One region of the Oerskovia sp. NPDC057915 genome, then DNA from elsewhere that is predicted to be linked to it. Evidence: predicted binding sites of a transcription regulator. Region 1 holds the regulator's gene; the other holds the start of a gene.

The links. The regulator Rex, encoded in region 1, represses fermentation and respiration genes when NADH is low (regulators of the CRP and FNR family bind a similar motif). The targets are predictions, from matches to a motif close to CTTGTGAANNNNTTCACAAG.
Region 2: the regulator Rex is predicted to act here: its motif matches at 2,258-2,277, upstream of pflB (formate C-acetyltransferase).

What each region holds. Positions count from the first base shown of each region.
Region 1 is NZ_JBHVOS010000011.1:61,193-69,580, forward strand. Features, by position in the region: gene ACFVQ3_RS09265 (30S ribosomal protein bS22) at 1-68, shown strand, start outside; gene ACFVQ3_RS09270 (HAD family phosphatase) at 287-1,096, opposite strand; gene ACFVQ3_RS09275 (glutaredoxin family protein) at 1,203-1,538, shown strand; gene ACFVQ3_RS09280 (redox-sensing transcriptional repressor Rex) at 1,634-2,335, shown strand; gene ACFVQ3_RS09285 (YceI family protein) at 2,551-3,102, opposite strand; gene ACFVQ3_RS09290 (MarR family winged helix-turn-helix transcriptional regulator) at 3,299-3,808, shown strand; gene ACFVQ3_RS09295 (histidine phosphatase family protein) at 3,914-4,603, shown strand; gene ACFVQ3_RS09300 (TlpA family protein disulfide reductase) at 4,656-5,273, shown strand; gene ACFVQ3_RS09305 (cytochrome c biogenesis CcdA family protein) at 5,277-6,101, shown strand; gene ACFVQ3_RS09310 (cytochrome c biogenesis protein ResB) at 6,101-7,978, shown strand; gene ccsB (c-type cytochrome biogenesis protein CcsB) at 7,975-8,388, shown strand, end outside.
Region 2 is NZ_JBHVOS010000020.1:35,859-44,246, reverse strand. Features, by position in the region: gene dxs (1-deoxy-D-xylulose-5-phosphate synthase) at 1-641, shown strand, start outside; gene ACFVQ3_RS14185 (glutamate--cysteine ligase) at 715-1,857, opposite strand; gene pflB (formate C-acetyltransferase) at 2,533-4,815, shown strand; gene pflA (pyruvate formate-lyase-activating protein) at 4,837-5,847, shown strand; gene ACFVQ3_RS14170 (alpha/beta hydrolase) at 5,911-6,891, opposite strand; gene ACFVQ3_RS14165 (RidA family protein) at 7,004-7,447, shown strand; gene ACFVQ3_RS14160 (PIG-L deacetylase family protein) at 7,499-8,248, shown strand; gene ACFVQ3_RS14155 (MFS transporter) at 8,375-8,388, shown strand, end outside.

The sequences.
Region 1 (8,388 bases):
GTATGGCCAAGAAGAAGCACCGCAAGCTGCTTCGCAAGACGCGCCACCAGCGTCGCAACAAGAAGTAGCGGCGCCGCGCGGTCACGCGCACGCTGTCGCGAGAGCCCGGTAGCCGCAAGGGTGCCGGGCTCTTCGCATGCCCGGACGGCCCTGGCGGGTGGCCGGCTCGCCGAGTGTGCACTTCGGGCTGTCGCAGGCGTTCCAGGACGACCCGAACTGCACACTCGGCGAGCAGGCTCGCGACACTCGGCGAGCAGGCTCGCGCGCAGCGCGGCCCGAGGGCCCCTCAGAGTCCTGCGCGGCCCTTGATCGAGCGGCGGATCGAGCGCAGCACGAGCCCCAGGACCCATGCGGCCCCGGCCCAGCTGGCGGTCTTCAGTCCCCGGCCCGCGACGCGGCGTCGGCGCCCGCGGAACTCGCGGATGGGCCAGCCCACGTCCTTGGCGTGCCGACGCAGGCGTGCGTCGGGGTTGATGGCGCACGGGTGGCCGACGGCCTGCATCATGGTCACGTCGTTGAGCGAGTCGCCGTACGCGTAGGACGCCGACAGGTCGATCCCGTGCCGTTCCGCGAGCTCGCGCACGCCCGCGGCCTTGGCCCGCCCGTGCATCATGTCGCCCACGAGCCGCCCCGTGTAGAGGCCCTCCTCGTGCTCGGCGACCGTGCCGAGCGCCCCCGTCGCCCCGAGACGACGCGCGATGAGCTGCCCGATCTCGAGCGGCGTCGCGGAGACGAGCCACACCTGGTGACCGGCCGCGATGTGCTCGTCGAGGAGCTTCTGGGTGCCGGGGTAGATGCGCAGCGCGAGGACCTGGTCGTAGACCTCCTCGCCGATCGCGACGACCTCCGCGACCGAACGCCCCGCGACGAGGTCGAGGGCCCGGGTGCGGACCTGGTCGATCTGGCGCTTGTTCTCCCCGAGCAGGAGGTAGCGCGCCTGGTGGAACGCGAAGGTCACGAGGTCCGGGGTCGAGAAGAAGCCGCGCTGGTACAGCGCCCGGGCCAGGTGGAACGAGCTGGCGCCGCGGATGATGGTGTTGTCGACGTCGAAGAAGGCTGCCGTGGGATGGGTGGACCCAGGAGCAGACGTCGGCATGCCGTCCACTCTATCGGCGCGCGCAGACCCTTGCCGACGACGCCCGCCGGGCACGGTCGCCGGACGGGCGGCAGGAGCGGGTGTCCGAGATGCGTAGGCTGGGGTCGTGAGCCCCGCAGATCCCGCCGCAGGACAGGTTCCTGAGACCGCCGCCGGACGTGACGCAGACCAGGCCACGAGCGCGCCCGCGCGCGTCGTGCTCTACGGCCGCGTCGGGTGCCACCTGTGCGAGGACGCCCGCGAGGTGGTCGGGGCGGTGTGCGCCGACCAGGGCGTGGCCTGGACCGAGGTCGACGTGGACTCCGACCCGTCCGGCGCCCTCGCGGCGCAGTACGGTGACTACGTCCCCGTCGTGACGGTGGACGGCGTCCAGCAGGGGTTCTGGCAGGTCGACGGAGCGAGGCTCGCCAGAGCGCTCTCGCGGCGACGCGCCACCGGCTGACGTTCCGTCCCCGGGGGCCGAGCCTGGGATGATCCGAGACAGCAGGACAGCGAGAGCGTCAGCGACGACGACACGACGAAGCATGGGTGGTTCGGGTGGCAGAGACCCTGGGTGATACCGGAATTCCGGGCGCGACGGTGGCGCGGCTTCCCGCGTACCTGCGCGCCCTGCGCGATCTCGAGGGGCGTGGCGTCGAGACGACGTCGTCGACCGAGCTCGCGGAGCTCGCGGGCGTCGGGTCCGCGCAGCTGCGCAAGGACCTGTCCTTCCTGGGGTCCTACGGCACGCGTGGCGTGGGCTACGTCGTCGACTCGCTCGCGACGTACATCACGTCGGCGCTGGGGGTCGAGGACGAGCACAGGATCGCGATCGTCGGCATCGGTTCCCTGGGGCACGCCCTGGCGAACTACTCGGGCTACGGCACGCGCGGGTTCGAGGTCGCGGCCCTGCTCGACGCCTCGCCCGACGTGGTCGGCACCGAGGCCGCGGGGCTCGTGATCGAGCACGTCGACGCGCTCGAGGAGGTCTTCGCCCGCGAGAACGTGACGATCGTGGTCCTCGCGACCCCGGCACACGTGGCCCAGGACGTCGCGGAGCGGGTCGTCGAGGCGGGGGTCCGGGAGATCCTGAACTTCGCGCCGCGCGCGCTCCAGCTCCCGGAGGACGTGATCGTGCGGTCGGTCGACGTGGGCAGCGAGCTGCAGATCCTGGCGTTCCACGCGCAGGCGCGGGCGCTCGCGAACCGCGGCAGGGGCGAGGAGGACCGGGGGGCCGGGACGCAGAGCGCGGGCGCCTAGCCTCGCAGGCTGCGGCCGGACCGGACGCGGCGTGCGACGCCGTCGGGCCTCGGGTCGCCGTGCCCCAGCGCCCGCCGGCTGCCCGCCGACTGCCCGCCGGCTGCCCGCCGGCTGCCCGCCGGCTCGTGACAGCACAGGAGCCGGCGACCCGTGACGGGTCGCCGGCTCCTGGCGTACCGGGCCGCGGACGCGGTGGCCGGTCAGGGGCGAGAGGCTCAGGCCTGCTTGATCGCCGAGAGGTCGAGCGCGATCTTGATCTTGTCGCCGACGAGCACGCCGCCGGCCTCGAGGGCCACGTTCCAGGTCAGGCCGAACTCCTTGCGGGAGATCTCGGTCTCGGCCTCGAACCCGGCGCGCGAGTTGCCGTACGCGTCGACGGCGGTGCCCGTGAACTCGGTCTCGAGCTTGACCGGCTTGGTCACGCCGTTGATGGTCAGGTCGCCCGCGATGACGAAGTCGTCGTCGTCGGCCTCGACCGCGGTCGAGACGAAGTTCCAGGTGGGGTTCTTCTCGGCGTCCCAGAAGTCGGCCGACTGGAGGTGGCCGTCGCGACCTGCGTCGCCGGTGTTGACGGACTTGGCGTCGATCGCCGCGACGACGTTGGACGACTCGACGTCGTCACCGACGGTGAGCGTGCCCTCGGCGATCGCGAGCGAGCCGCGGACCTTGGAGATGCCTGCGTGGCGGACCGTGAAGGTCGCCTGCGAGTGCGAGGGGTCGATCGCGTAGGTGCCTGCGGTCAGTCCGGCGGGAAGGGTCGTGGCCATGGGTGCTCTCCTGTGGAAGTCGTGGTGCGTGTGCGTCAGGCGCGCCGTCCGACGTGCCATTAGTTGAAGATTCAACTTCATACGAACGCATCAACGCAAGCCCCCGCCCCTCTATTCCCTGGTGGGCGGACCAGTTCTCGGATGGGAGACTGGGACGGTTGTTCGGACGGTGGGGGCGTGGCGGATGAAGGCGGAGATGACGGTTCAGCAGGACAGGCGCGCGGTCGCGCCGCAGGACGCGCCCTGGCTCGACGCGGGGCAGCAGCACTCGTGGCGCCAGTACCTCGACGGCACGGCCCGGTTCGTCGAGGCCCTGAGCAGGGACCACGAGGAGCACTCGGCCCTCACGCTCGGCGAGTACGAGCTGCTCGTGCGGCTCTCCGAGGCCCGCGACCACACCATGCGCATGTCCGCCCTGGCCGACGGCCTCGCCCGGTCCCGGTCCCGCGTCACGCACACCGTGCACCGCATGGAGCAGCGAGGGCTGGTCCGGCGCTCCGCGAGCGAGACCGACCGACGGGGGGTGAACTGCGTCATGACCGACGCAGGCTACGCCGAGCTCGTCGCCTCCGCGCCGGGGCACGTCCGGGCGGTACGCCGCTTCATGGTCGACGTCCTGACCCCCGAGCAGTTCCGCAGCCTCGGCGAGGCCATGGCCGCGATCGCCGCGGCCTGCCAGGACGCGGACGCGCGCGAGGACCGGTAGCGCGCGAGGACCGGTGGTCGCAGACGTCCCGACGCAGGGCGCCTGTGTCGGGGAGCACGCCGTCTGCGTGCACCGTGCGGGCAGAACTTTGGGACACTGGTCCCCATGGTCGCAACCACGGTCCACCTCATGCGTCACGGTGAAGTCTTCAACCCGGACGGCATCCTCTACGGTCGAATCCCCGGCTACCACCTCTCGGAGCTCGGGCACACGATGGCGCGTCGCGTCGCGGGGCACCTGTCGGGCAAGCCCGCCGAGGGTGCACCCGCGCTGCCCGACGACGTCGCTCCCGAGCCCTTCGACGTCGCCCTGGTCATCGCCTCCCCGCTCCAGCGGGCGCAGGAGACCGCGACCCCCGTCGCGGAGGCCTTCGGGCTGACCCTCGGGACGGACGAGCGTCTCATCGAGGCGGGCAACCACTTCGAGGGGATGAAGTTCGGCGTGGGCGACGGCTCGCTGCGCCACCCGGGCCACTGGCCGTACCTGTGGAACCCGATGCGTCCGTCGTGGGGCGAGCCGTACAAGCAGCAGGTCGCGCGCATGCACGCCGCGATCCACGACGCCCGCGCACAGGCCGAGGGGCGCGAGGTCGTGCTCGTGAGCCACCAGCTCCCCATCTGGATCTCCCGCCTGGCCTTCGAGGGCAAGCGTCTGTGGCACGACCCCCGCAACCGCCAGTGCTCGCTCGCGTCGCTCACGTCGCTGCGCTTCGACGGCGACCGTCTCGTGGGCATCCACTACACCGAGCCGGTCGCGGACCTGCTGCCCGGGGCCGCGAAGGTCTCGGGCGCGTGAGGCACCAGCCGCTTCTCAGGTTGTGCCCAGGCAGGTGGGAGACAGTGCTGCCATGATCCGCCCTTCCCGTGCCCGGCAGGGTCGCGCCCGCGCGACCTCCGGGATCGTCGCCCTCGTCTCGCTCGGCCTGGTCCTCACCGCCTGCTCCCAGGAGTCGGGGGCCACGAGCCCCGACGACGTCGTGGGCCAGGGCTACGTGTCGGGCGACGGCTCGGTCAAGACGTGGGACGTCTCCGACCGGGACGAGCCCGTGGTCCTGACCGGCACGGACTTCGAGGGCGGCGCCGTCGACACCTCGCAGTGGCTGGGTGACGTCGTCGTCGTCAACACCTGGTACGCCTCGTGCGCACCCTGCCGGGCCGAGGCGCCGGACCTGGTCGCGCTCGCGAACGACCGCGCGGCCGACGGCGTGCACCTGCTCGGCATCAACAGCACCGACGACGCCGGTGCCGCGCTCGCGTTCGAGCGCACGTTCGAGGTGCCCTACCCCTCGATCGAGGACACGCGCGGCGAGGCCATCGCGACGCTCGAGGGCTCCGTGCCGCTCCAGGCCGTGCCGACGACCGTCGTGCTCGACCGCGAGGGCCGCGTCGCCGCGCGCATCATCGGGCGTGCGGAGGGGTCGACGCTCGGCGCCCTCGTCGACGACCTGCTCGCCGAGAGCGCCTGACGCATGGGTCCCCTCTCGTTCGCCGGCGACGTCGGCTCCACGTTCGCGACGACCGCGTTCAGCGGCTCGATGCTGCTGGCGGTGCCCGTCGCGATCCTCGCAGGGCTCGTGTCGTTCGCGTCCCCGTGCGTCCTGCCCCTCGTCCCCGGCTACGTGGGCTACGTGAGCGGGCTCGCGGCAGCCAACGCCGGCACGACCGGGGCCCGTGCGGGGGGCGGGGGCACCGCCCTGAAGACGTCCCGGACCACCGGGCGCTGGCGCGTCGTGACCGGCGTGGGCCTGTTCGTCGCGGGCTTCACGCTCGTGTTCGTGCTGCTCATGGTCGCCGCGGGCGCCGTGGGCGTCCACGTCAAGGAGTGGGAGGACGTCATCACGCGCGTCCTCGGGGTCGTCGTGATCCTCATGGGCTTCGCGTTCATGGGTGCCATGCCGTTCCTCCAGCGCGACCGTCGCCTGCACCTGAGCCCCACCGCCGGTCTCTGGGGCGCACCCCTGCTCGGCATCGTGTTCGGCCTCGGCTGGGCGCCCTGCATCGGCCCGACCCTCACGGCCGTCGTGGCGCTCTCGCTCGACGAGGCCACGGCCGGCCGCGGCGCGATCCTGGGGATCGCGTACAGCCTGGGCCTGGGCGTCCCGTTCCTGCTCATCGGGATCGGGCTCGAGCGCTCCAAGAAGGCCGTGGCCTTCCTCCGTCGCCACCGCGTCGCGATCATGCGCATCGGCGGCGGCATGCTCATCCTCATCGGCCTGGCCCTCGTGACGGGCATCTGGGGCTCGTGGACCGCGCGCCTCAGCGGCCTCATCACCGGCTTCGAGACGGTGATCTGATGAGCGACAAGGACCTGTACCGCCCCGAGGGCATCGACGACGCCTACAGCCACCCCGAGCCCGAGGCACGCACCACCGAGGAGGAGGCAGCGCCCGCGAGGGGCGCGACGCCGTCGGGCCGCAAGGGGCGACCGGGGCCCGCCGACGCCGGCACCTCCGGCGACCCCACCCCGCAGCTCCCCGCGCTCGGCCTGCGCGGCACGCTGCGCTGGACGTGGCGCCAGGTGACCAGCATGCGCGTGGCGCTCATGCTCCTCATGCTGCTCGCCGTCGCGGCAGTCCCCGGCTCGGTGCTGCCTCAGCGGCCCCAGGACCCGGCCGCCGTCCTGACCTACCTCCAGGACAACCCCGGCACGGGCGAGTGGCTCGACCGGCTCGGGTTCTTCGACGTCTATGCGTCGGTGTGGTTCTCCGCGATCTACATCCTGCTGTTCGTCTCGCTCGTGGGCTGCATCCTGCCGCGCACCAAGGCGCACCTGCAGGCCGTGCGCAACCGCCCGCCGCGCACGCCGCGCCGCTTCGACCGCTTCCCGGCCAAGGCCGAGACGTCCAGCACCGCGACGCCCGACGAGGTCGTGGACGCGGCGGCGAAGCACCTGCGCGGCCGGATGCGCTGGCTGCCCACGTTCCGCGTCGACGTCGGCGTCGAGCCCGCCGACCCGGCCCGGGGCATGCCCGAGCGTCGGACCGTGGCCGCCGAGCGCGGCTACCTGCGCGAGACCGGGAACCTCGTGTTCCACCTGTCGCTGCTCGGGCTGCTCGTGGCCGTCGCCACCGGTCAGCTCCTGCACTTCCGCGGGCAGGCGATCATCACCGAGGGGCGCGGGTTCGCGAACGCGGTCGTCGACTACGACACGTTCGAGAACGGCTCGCTGTTCAGCCCGGCCTCGCTCGTCCCGTTCTCCATGACGCTCGACTCGTTCGACGCGCAGTTCGCGATGGACGCCGTCGCGTTCGCGCAGTCGCGCGACTTCACGGCCCACGTCACGGTGCGCGACCCCGACGGCACGTCCGAGCAGGAGCAGATCAAGGTCAACCACCCCATCGTCGCGGGCGGCGCCAAGATCTACCTCCAGGGCAACGGCTACGCGCCCGAGATCACGATCCACGACGCCGACGGCCAGGTCGCGTTCGCGGGCCGCGTGCCGTTCCTGCCCGAGGACACCATGTACACCTCGCGCGGGGTCGTGAAGGTCCCGGACACCTCGCCCGGCCTCGACCAGATCGGCCTGGTCGGGTACTTCCTGCCCACGGCCGAGGTCGACGAGGTGGGCGCGCGCTCGACCTTCCCGCAACCGATCAACCCTCTGCTGGTCCTCGAGGTCTACCGGGGCGACCTGGGGCTCGACGAGGGCCTGCCGCAGAACGTCTACCGCCTCAACACGGACACCCTCACGCCCTCGGTCGACGCCGAGGGAGAGCGTGTGCGGGTCCTGGTGGCTCCCGGCGAGACGGTCGACCTGCCCGACGGGCTGGGCACCATCACGCTCGCCGACGGCGAGGTCCCGCGCTACGTCGCGCTCGACCTGCGCCACGACCCGGCACTCGTCTGGATCCTCGTCTTCGCGCTCGGCGCGCTCGGAGGGCTCGCCGTCTCGCTGTTCACGCCGCGCCGCCGCGTCTGGCTGCGGGTGTGGAGCGAGGAGACGCCCGACGGCGCCACGTCCGAGCGGCGTACCGTCGTGAGTGTCGCGGGGCTCGCCCGCGGCGACGACGCCGGGCTCCAGGGTGAGGTCGACCGGCTCGTCGGGTCGCTGCCCGGGACACCGCCCACGACCGACCCACCCGCCGAGCGCCCCGCCGCGCCGCGCACCACGTCCTCCCCCCGCACCGACGGTCAGGCTCGCCCCGACCGACCACGAAAGGCTGACCGATGACCGTTGCCGACCTGAGCTCCGATCTGGTGTGGGCGGCCGCGACCGCCCTCACGGTCGCGTTCATCGCGTTCGCGATCGACCTGTCCCGGTTGGGGGCCAAGGAACCCGTCGCCGAACCGGCGGCCGCCGACGCCTCCGGTGCCGACACCTCCGTCAAGGTCGCGGTCGCGCCCCCCGCCAAGCCCGTCTCCCGCAAGGCCGCGGGCATCGGCATCTCCACGGGCTGGCTCGGGACGATCCTGCTGCTCGCGGCGATCGTGACCCGCGGCATCGCGGCCGGCCGCGCGCCCTGGGCCAACATGTACGAGTTCACGCTCGTCGGCGCGTTCGTCGCCATGGCGGTCTTCCTCGGGGTGAGCCTGCGCCGCGACGTGCGGTTCCTCGGGGCCTTCGTCACAGGGCTCGCGGTG
Region 2 (8,388 bases), on a different contig from region 1:
AGGACGGCGCGAGCCACAACGGCATGTGGGACATGGCCATGCTGCGCATCGTGCCGGGCCTGCACCTGGCCGCGCCGCGCGACGAGCCGACGCTGCGCGACGCCCTGCGCCACGCGGTCGACATCGACGACGCGCCGTCGGTCGTGCGCTACCCCAAGGGGGCGGTCGTCGAGCCGATCCCCGCGATCGAGACCCTCGACGGCGTCGACGTCGTCGCGCGCCACGACGCCGTGCCGGCCAAGAAGTCCGCCGGGTCGGGCGCCACGACCCGGAAGGTGCTCCTCGTGGGTGTCGGGTCCATGACCGGCACCGCGATGGCGGCCGGTGAGGCGCTCGCGGCGCACGGGGTCGACGTCACGGTCGTGTCGCCCACCTGGGTCCTGCCCATGCCCTCGGCGCTCGTGAAGCTCACGGGCGAGCACGATCTGGTGGTCACGATCGAGGACGGCCTGGCCGACGGCGGCGTGGGCTCGCTCCTGGGGCAGCGTGCGGTCGAGGCCGGGGTCACGGTGCCGGTCGTCCCCCTGGGGCTGCCGACGGTCTTCCTCGACCACATGTCGATCGACCAGGTCAAGGCCACGCACCGCCTCACGGCGCAGGACGTCACGCGCGACGCGCTCACGGCGCTCGCGCTGCTCTGACCCCCGCGAGGTCGGGGGAGGCACGAGGGGCGCGGACCGCACGGTCCGCGCCCCTCGTGCGTGGGCAGGGGCCTCAGGCCAGCGTCGCCTGCGCGGCGCGCTCGACCACGGCGCGCAGGTCGCCCGAGCCCGCGTACCACGTCCGCTGACGTCCGGCGCCGCCGCCGGTCGACCACAGCCTCCCGAGCAGGTCGGTCACGGCGTCGAGGTCGCCCGCGTCGACGAGCGCCTCGCGCACGTGCGTCACGAGCTGGCCCACGACGTCGTGCGCGGTCGCGGGCCTCCAGGTGAGCGGTGAGACGAGGTCGCCCGAGATCCCGGATCGACCGGCCCGCCAGGAGGCGGTGCGCAGGAGCTCGGGGTGGAGCATGGGCGCGGAGGTGCCGGCGTCGGCCTCGCGCGCCGCGGTCTCGACGAGCCCGCGGGCCAGGGCCGCGAGGAGGGTCGCGGTGTCGGCGTCGAGGCACACGTCCGCGACGCGGATCTCGACGGTCGGGTAGGACGCGGACAGCCGGGCGTCGAAGTAGATCATCGCGGTGTCCAGGATCGTGCCCGTGGCGACCAGGGCGTCGACCGTGGCGCGGTACGCCTCGGGCGTGCCGAACGACGGGGCGGGACCCGCCGTCGGCCACCGCGACCACACCTGGGACCGGAAGCTCGCGTACCCGCTGTCCTCGCCCTGCCAGTACGGCGAGTTGGCGCTCAGTGCGAGGAGCGGGGCGAGCCAGGGGCCGATGCGGTCGAGGACCGCGACGCCCTCGGTGTCCGAGGAGACCGAGACGTGCACGTGGCAGCCGCCCGTGAGCTGCTCACGCGCCGTGAGGCCGAACGCGGCGCGCGCCTCGAGGTAGCGCAGCTTCCCCACGGTCGTGGGGGAGACGGGCACGGGCGACGTGCCGAGCGCCACGATGCGCGCGTCGCGCTGCTCGGCGGCCTTGTTGGCCCGGATGCGCCCGTCGCGGATCTCCTGGGCGAGGTCGGACAGGTCCGCGCAGGGGTGCGTGCCGGTCTCGAGCTGCTCCTCCATGAGCTCGAGCTCGAGGTCGCCGCCGGGCGCGTCGTCGGGCCGGTCCGGGCGTGAGCCGCCCGACGCACCGAGCCCTCCCTCGGTGACCTCGGTGGTGCCGGACGACTCGATGACCTCGGTCGCGACGGCGGTGGGGATGCCGTCGGGACCGACGAGGAGGAACTCCTCCTCGACTCCCATGGTTCGCATCGAGGCAGTCTCACACGCCTGGTGCGCGCTTCGCACGCAGGGAGCGCGTCGGGCGGCCGCCGCACCCCGTTCTCGTGGCGCCCGACGGCGGAGCGCGGCGTTGGGCGCTCGGGGCGAGCGGTGAGGTGGTCGCCCCGTGCATAGAGGGGTCGAGGCGTGTCGGACAGCTCGCCTGGAGATGCCGCTCGTCGCGGCCCCGGACCCGGTCCCGGGCCGTGACGGGCGGCATCTGGCGTGCCCGGCGGGCTCGCCACCGCGCGGACCGCGCCGTAGGTGCACGGGTGCGCCGTCGCCCGTAGGGTGAGGCTTTTCGGTGGAACGGGGAGAGATGCGGATCGCCGGTCGTCCCGCAAGGGACCTTGGTCCCGAAGAAGGGGTCTAAAGACTCCCACGAAAAGGTCATGTGAAGACCGTCACAAGGTGGAATGAAGTCGCTTAGATGCATGTTGAAAGTCGTAGAAGGGTTGGAATTCCGCCATTCTCGAGACGTCGGACCGTGTTTCGGTACCGCGGCCTGTGAGCCAGGTGACAGCGTCTTTGCCACGCCGACACCCTCTGCGGGTCGTAGCCTGAAAGGGCGAAGGAGAACGGCAGGACGGCACGGATTTCCCGCGTCGACCAAGGTCTTTACCCCCGCCGCGCAGGCAGCGCGGCGTGGACGTCGAGGAGAGTGATATGACCAGCATTTCCGAGGCTCGCAGCACCACTGGCGGCCAGGACGACGCGACCGTCCCCGCATGGGCCGGCTTCACCGCAGGTCCCTGGCAGGACACGGTCGACGTGCGCGACTTCATCCAGCGCAACTACACCCCGTACGAGGGTGACGACTCCTTCCTCGCCGGACCCACGGAGCGCACGACCGGCATCTGGGCCAAGCTCTCCGAGATGTTCCCCGCCGAGCGCGAGAAGGGCATCTACGACGTCGACCCGCACACGCCCGCCGGCATCACGGCGCACGCGCCCGGTTACATCGACAAGGACTCCGAGGTCATCGTCGGCCTCCAGACCGACGCCCCGCTCAAGCGTGCGATCATGCCCAACGGCGGATGGCGCATGGTCGAGGGCGCGCTCGAGACCTACGGCTACCCGGTCGACCAGGAGCTCAAGAAGGTCTTCAGCGAGTACCGCAAGACCCACAACCAGGGCGTCTTCGACATCTACCCGCCCAACGTCCGCGCAGCACGCAGCTCGCACATCATCACGGGCCTGCCCGACGCCTACGGCCGCGGCCGCATCATCGGTGACTACCGTCGCGTCGCGCTCTACGGCGTCGACCAGCTCGTCGCCGCCAAGAAGCTCGACAAGCTGGACCTCGACACCCAGCCGTTCAGCGAGAAGATCGTGCGCGAGCGCGAGGAGCACGCGGAGCAGATCCGTGCGCTGGGCGAGCTCAAGCAGATGGCCGCCTCCTACGGCTACGACATCTCCGGCCCGGCCACCAACGCCCGCGAGGCCGTCCAGTGGCTCTACTTCGGCTATCTCGCCGCGGTCAAGGAGCAGAACGGCGCCGCGATGTCGCTGGGCCGCACCTCGACCTTCCTCGACGTGTACCTCGAGCGCGACCTCGCCGCCGGTGTCATCACCGAGGAGCAGGCTCAGGAGATCATCGACGACTTCGTGATCAAGCTGCGGATCGTGCGCTTCCTGCGCACCCCGGAGTACGACTCCCTGTTCTCGGGCGACCCGACGTGGGTCACCGAGACCATCGGCGGCATGGGCGACGACGGTCGTCCGCTCGTCACGAAGAACTCGTTCCGCTTCCTGCAGACGCTGTACAACCTGGGCCCGGCCCCCGAGCCCAACATGACGGTCTTCTGGAGCCCGCGCCTGCCGCAGGGGTTCAAGGACTTCTGCGCCAAGGTCTCGATCGACACCTCGGCCGTCCAGTACGAGTCGGACGAGCAGATCCGTCCGGCCTGGGGTGACGACGCCGCGATCGCGTGCTGCGTCTCGCCCATGGCGGTCGGCAAGCAGATGCAGTTCTTCGGTGCCCGCGTGAACCTCGCCAAGACCCTCCTGTACGCCATCAACGGCGGCAAGGACGAGGTCACGGGCAAGCAGGTCTCCCCGGTCGTCGCCCCCGTGCCCCAGGGCCAGCCCCTCGACTACGACGACGTCCGCGCCCGCTTCGACAAGACCATGGACTGGCTCGCCGAGACCTACGTCGAGGCGCTCAACTGCATCCACTGGTCGCACGACAAGTACGCCTACGAGCGTCTCGAGATGGCCCTCCACGACAAGGAGGTCCTGCGGACCATGGCCTGCGGCATCGCGGGTCTCGCGGTCGCCGCCGACTCCCTGTCGGCCATCAAGTACGCGACGGTCACGCCCGTGTTCGACGAGCGCGGCATCGTGGTCGACTACGTGACCGAGGGCGACTACCCGGCCTACGGCAACGACGACGACCGCGTCGACGCGATCGCGGTCGAGCTCGTCGAGTCGTTCATGACGAAGATCCGTTCGCACAAGATGTACCGCGACGCCCTGCCGACGCAGTCCGTCCTGACCATCACGTCGAACGTCGTCTACGGCAAGGCCACGGGCAACACGCCCGACGGTCGCCGCGCGGGCGAGCCCTTCTCGCCGGGTGCCAACCCGATGAACGGGCGCGACACGCACGGCATGCTCGCCTCGGCCCTGTCGGTCGCGAAGCTGCCGTACAACGAGGCGCAGGACGGCATCTCGCTGACCAACACGGTCGTCCCGAGCGGCCTGGGTCGCACGCGGGACGAGCAGGTCGCGAACCTCGCGGGTCTGCTCGACGCGTCGGTCGGTGGCGACGGCTACCACATGAACGTCAACGTGCTGGTGAAGGAGACTCTCGAGGACGCCATGGAGCACCCCGAGAACTACCCTCAGCTCACGATCCGTGTCTCCGGGTACGCCGTGAACTTCGTGCGGCTCACCCGCGAGCAGCAGCTCGACGTCCTCTCGCGGACCTTCCACGGCGCTCTCTGAGCGCAGAACGGCGGAACCATCATGACGACTCTCTCGACGCCCGCAGCAGGCCAGGTGCCCGCGCGTGCCGCCGCCCGCTACGGGGTCGACGGGGTCGCCTCGGCTCCGCTGCCGTGGCGGACCTCCGGTGACGGCCTGGGTCACGACAGCGACCTGGACGCACCGGAGGCCCCCCGCCGCCGGACGGGGGCCGGGGTCTCCGGCCTCTCGACGGCCGAGGACCTCGACAGGCACGACAAGCTCGCGATGATGCGCTCGGGCGAGCTCGGCTCCGTGCACTCCTGGGAGCTCGTGACCGCGGTGGACGGGCCGGGCACGCGCCTGACCGTCTTCCTCAACGGGTGCCCGCTGCGGTGCCTGTACTGCCACAACCCCGACACCCTGCAGATGAAGGACGGGGAGCCGGTCACGGCCGACGAGCTCCTGGCCCGCATCAAGCGGTACCTGCCGGTCTTCCGCGCCACCAAGGGCGGTCTGACCCTCTCGGGCGGTGAGGTGCTCATGCAGCCCGCGTTCGCCGCGCGCATCCTGCGGGGCGCCAAGGAGATGGGCGTGCACACCACGCTCGACACCTCGGGCTTCCTCGGGGCGAACCTGAGCGACGAGATGCTCGCGGACACCGACCTGGTGCTCCTCGACGTCAAGTCCGGCGACGCCGCGACGTACGAGAAGGTCACGGGCCGTGCCCTGGACCCGACCCTGAAGTTCGGTCGGCGCCTGGCCGAGTCGGGCCTGCCCGGCGGCGTCACGGCCGAGCGTCCCGTCGAGGTCTGGATCCGGTACGTGCTGGTCCCGGGCCTGACCGACCAGGCCGAGCACGTCGACGTCGTCGCGGACTACGCGGCCTCGCTCAACGAGATCCGGCCCGGCACGGTCACCCGGGTCGAGGTCCTGCCCTTCCACCAGATGGGCCGGGACAAGTGGGAGACGCTCGGGCGCGAGTACGAGCTCAACGACACCCCGGCGCCCGACGTCGAGCTGGTCGAGCGCGTGCGCGACCAGTTCCGGGCGAAGGGCCTCACGGTCTACTGACCTGCGGACCGGCTCCGAGCAGCGAGGTGCGGCCCCTGGATCCTGTGATCCGGGGGCCGCTCCTCATTCCCCGGTGAGCACGGAGGCCAGCCAGGGGCCCAGCACGGGCAGCACGGCGCCCGGCTGCATGGCCCGGGTGTGGTCGAGCCCGTCGAGCAGGCGCACGTCCCAGCCCACGGCGCGCAGCCCGTCGGCGTGCGCGGCGAGCGCGCCCCCGATGCTCACGTGCACCCCGCCCCACCTCTCCCCGTAGTCGATCTCGTCGGCCGACCCGGCGAACGCGAGGCGCGGGCAGGTCACCCCGGCCGACGCCGCTCGGTCGTCGAACCCCTCGAGCGCCTCGTACAGCGTCACGAACTGGCGCGTCTGGTCCTCGCCGAGCGTCATGTCGAACGCTTCCCAGTCGAAGTCCTCGGGGCCCGTCGCCGCGTCGCCCCCTGCACCGGGTGCGACGTCCGTCTCCCGCGCACGCTCCTCCTGCCCGACGGCGTCGCTCGCCTCGCGCTGCGCCGTCGGGCTGGCCGCGGGCGCGGTAGTCGCCGCGGGAGAGGCGGTCGTCAGGGCGTGCGTCGCGCGCGTGACCGCGAGCATGCCCGCGTACGGGCCGTCGAGGGGCGGGAAGCCGCCCATGGCCAAGGCCGTCAGACGGTCCGTGCGCAGCGCGAGCTGGAGGCCGCTCAGTGCGAGCCACGAGTACCCGTAGTACGCGAAGGTCGCTGCGCCCGTGGCGTCGGCGATCGCGAGCAGGTCTGCCGCGACGTTCTCCGGGGTCAACGAGCCCGGCGCCGGGTGAGCCATGCGGTGACCCTCGTAGTCGGCCGCGACCACGCGGAACGTGGGGGAGAGGGCGTCGACGAGGGTCCGGCCGAGCGCAGGATCGACCCCCCACGTCCGGAGCTCGTCGGCCTGCGCGCCCGTTGCCGGGACCGGGTCGACCGGGAGCAGGACGGCAGGCCCCGTCCCCGTGACCTCGACGGGGATCGTGCTCCCGTCATGAAGGAGTGCGGTGGTGCGGTGCGAGACCGGGGAGCCGTCCGACGTCATGAGAGCCACGCTATCGCGCACCCCCGCCCTCGGCGCGAGCCCGAAATGCCTGGATCCCTGCGCCCGGATGGCGGAGGATCGAAGGACACCCCATCGACCCCGAGGAGAACCCGTGCCTTCTTCCCCCGCCGCACCGTCGACCACCGAGCCGTCGTTCCCCGTCGCCCGGCTCGTGCGCAGCCCCCGCCTGTCCGACGTCGCCGAGTACGCCTACGCGACCGTCGTACCGTCCGGCGCCCGTCTCGTCTACGCCGCGGGCGCGTGCCCGCTCGACGCCGACGGTGCGACCGTGGGCGTCGGGGACGTGCGGGCCCAGGCCGTGCAGACCATGGAGAACCTGCGGGTCTCGCTCGAGGACGCGGACGCTACCTTCGCGGACCTCGTCAAGACGACCGTGTACGTCACCTCGACGTCCCAGGACGACCTCGTGGCCGCGTGGGAGGTCGTGCGCGACGCGCTCGCCCCGCACGACCCGCCGAGCACGCTGCTCGGCGTCGCCGCGCTCGGCTACGACGACCAGCTCGTCGAGGTCGAGGCGGTCGCGGCCATCCGCTGACCCCTTCATCCACCCCTCCACGCCAGAGCGCCCGGGGATACCGTGGAAGGCATGGACCTCCCACCTCAGGAACCCCTGACCCCGTTGACCGAGGACTGGACCCGGGCGCTCGCGGTCGTGGCCCACCCGGACGACATGGAGTTCGGCGCGGCCGCCGCCGTCGCGCGCTGGACCGGGCAGGGCAAGACCGTGGTCTACGCCATGGTCACGAGCGGCGAGGCCGGGATCGACGGCCTCGCGCCCGACGAGGCGCGCGGCGTGCGCGAGGCAGAACAGGTCGCGTCGGCCGCGATCGTGGGCGTGGACGAGGTCGAGTTCCTCGGCCTGCCCGACGGCGTGCTCGAGTACGGGCTGCCTCTGCGGTCTGCCATCGCGGCGGCGATCCGGCGTCACCGCCCCGAGGTCGTCATCACGGGCAACTACCGCGAGACCTTCCCGGGCGGGATGCTCAACCAGGCCGACCACATCGCCACGGGCCGGGCCGTCGTCGACGCCGTGCGCGACGCGGGCAACCGCTGGGTCTTCCACGACCAGGTCGAGGCGGGCCTGGAGCCGTGGGGCGGTGTGCGGCAGGTCTGGGTCGCTGGTTCCCCCGACGCGGCCCACGGCGTCGACGTGACCGGGACGTTCGACGCGGGAGTGGCCTCGCTGCGCGCCCACGCCGCCTACATCGCCGGCCTCGGGTGGGAGCACTTCGACCCTGCCGAGTTCCTCGCGACCATGAGCCGGGCGGGTGGGGCCCGCATGGGCGTCGAGCACGCCACGGCGTTCGAGGTGCTGAGGATGGGCTGGGAGGACTAGCGCCGCGAGGTGCCCCTGGACCGCCCCGGCAGGCCGCGTGCGGTTTCGACAGGAGCGCAGCGATCATCTGCCCTACCGTGTGTCAGGGGTACCCGCCCCGAGCCCGTCACGGGAAAGGGCAGTGCGATGAGCGACGCTGC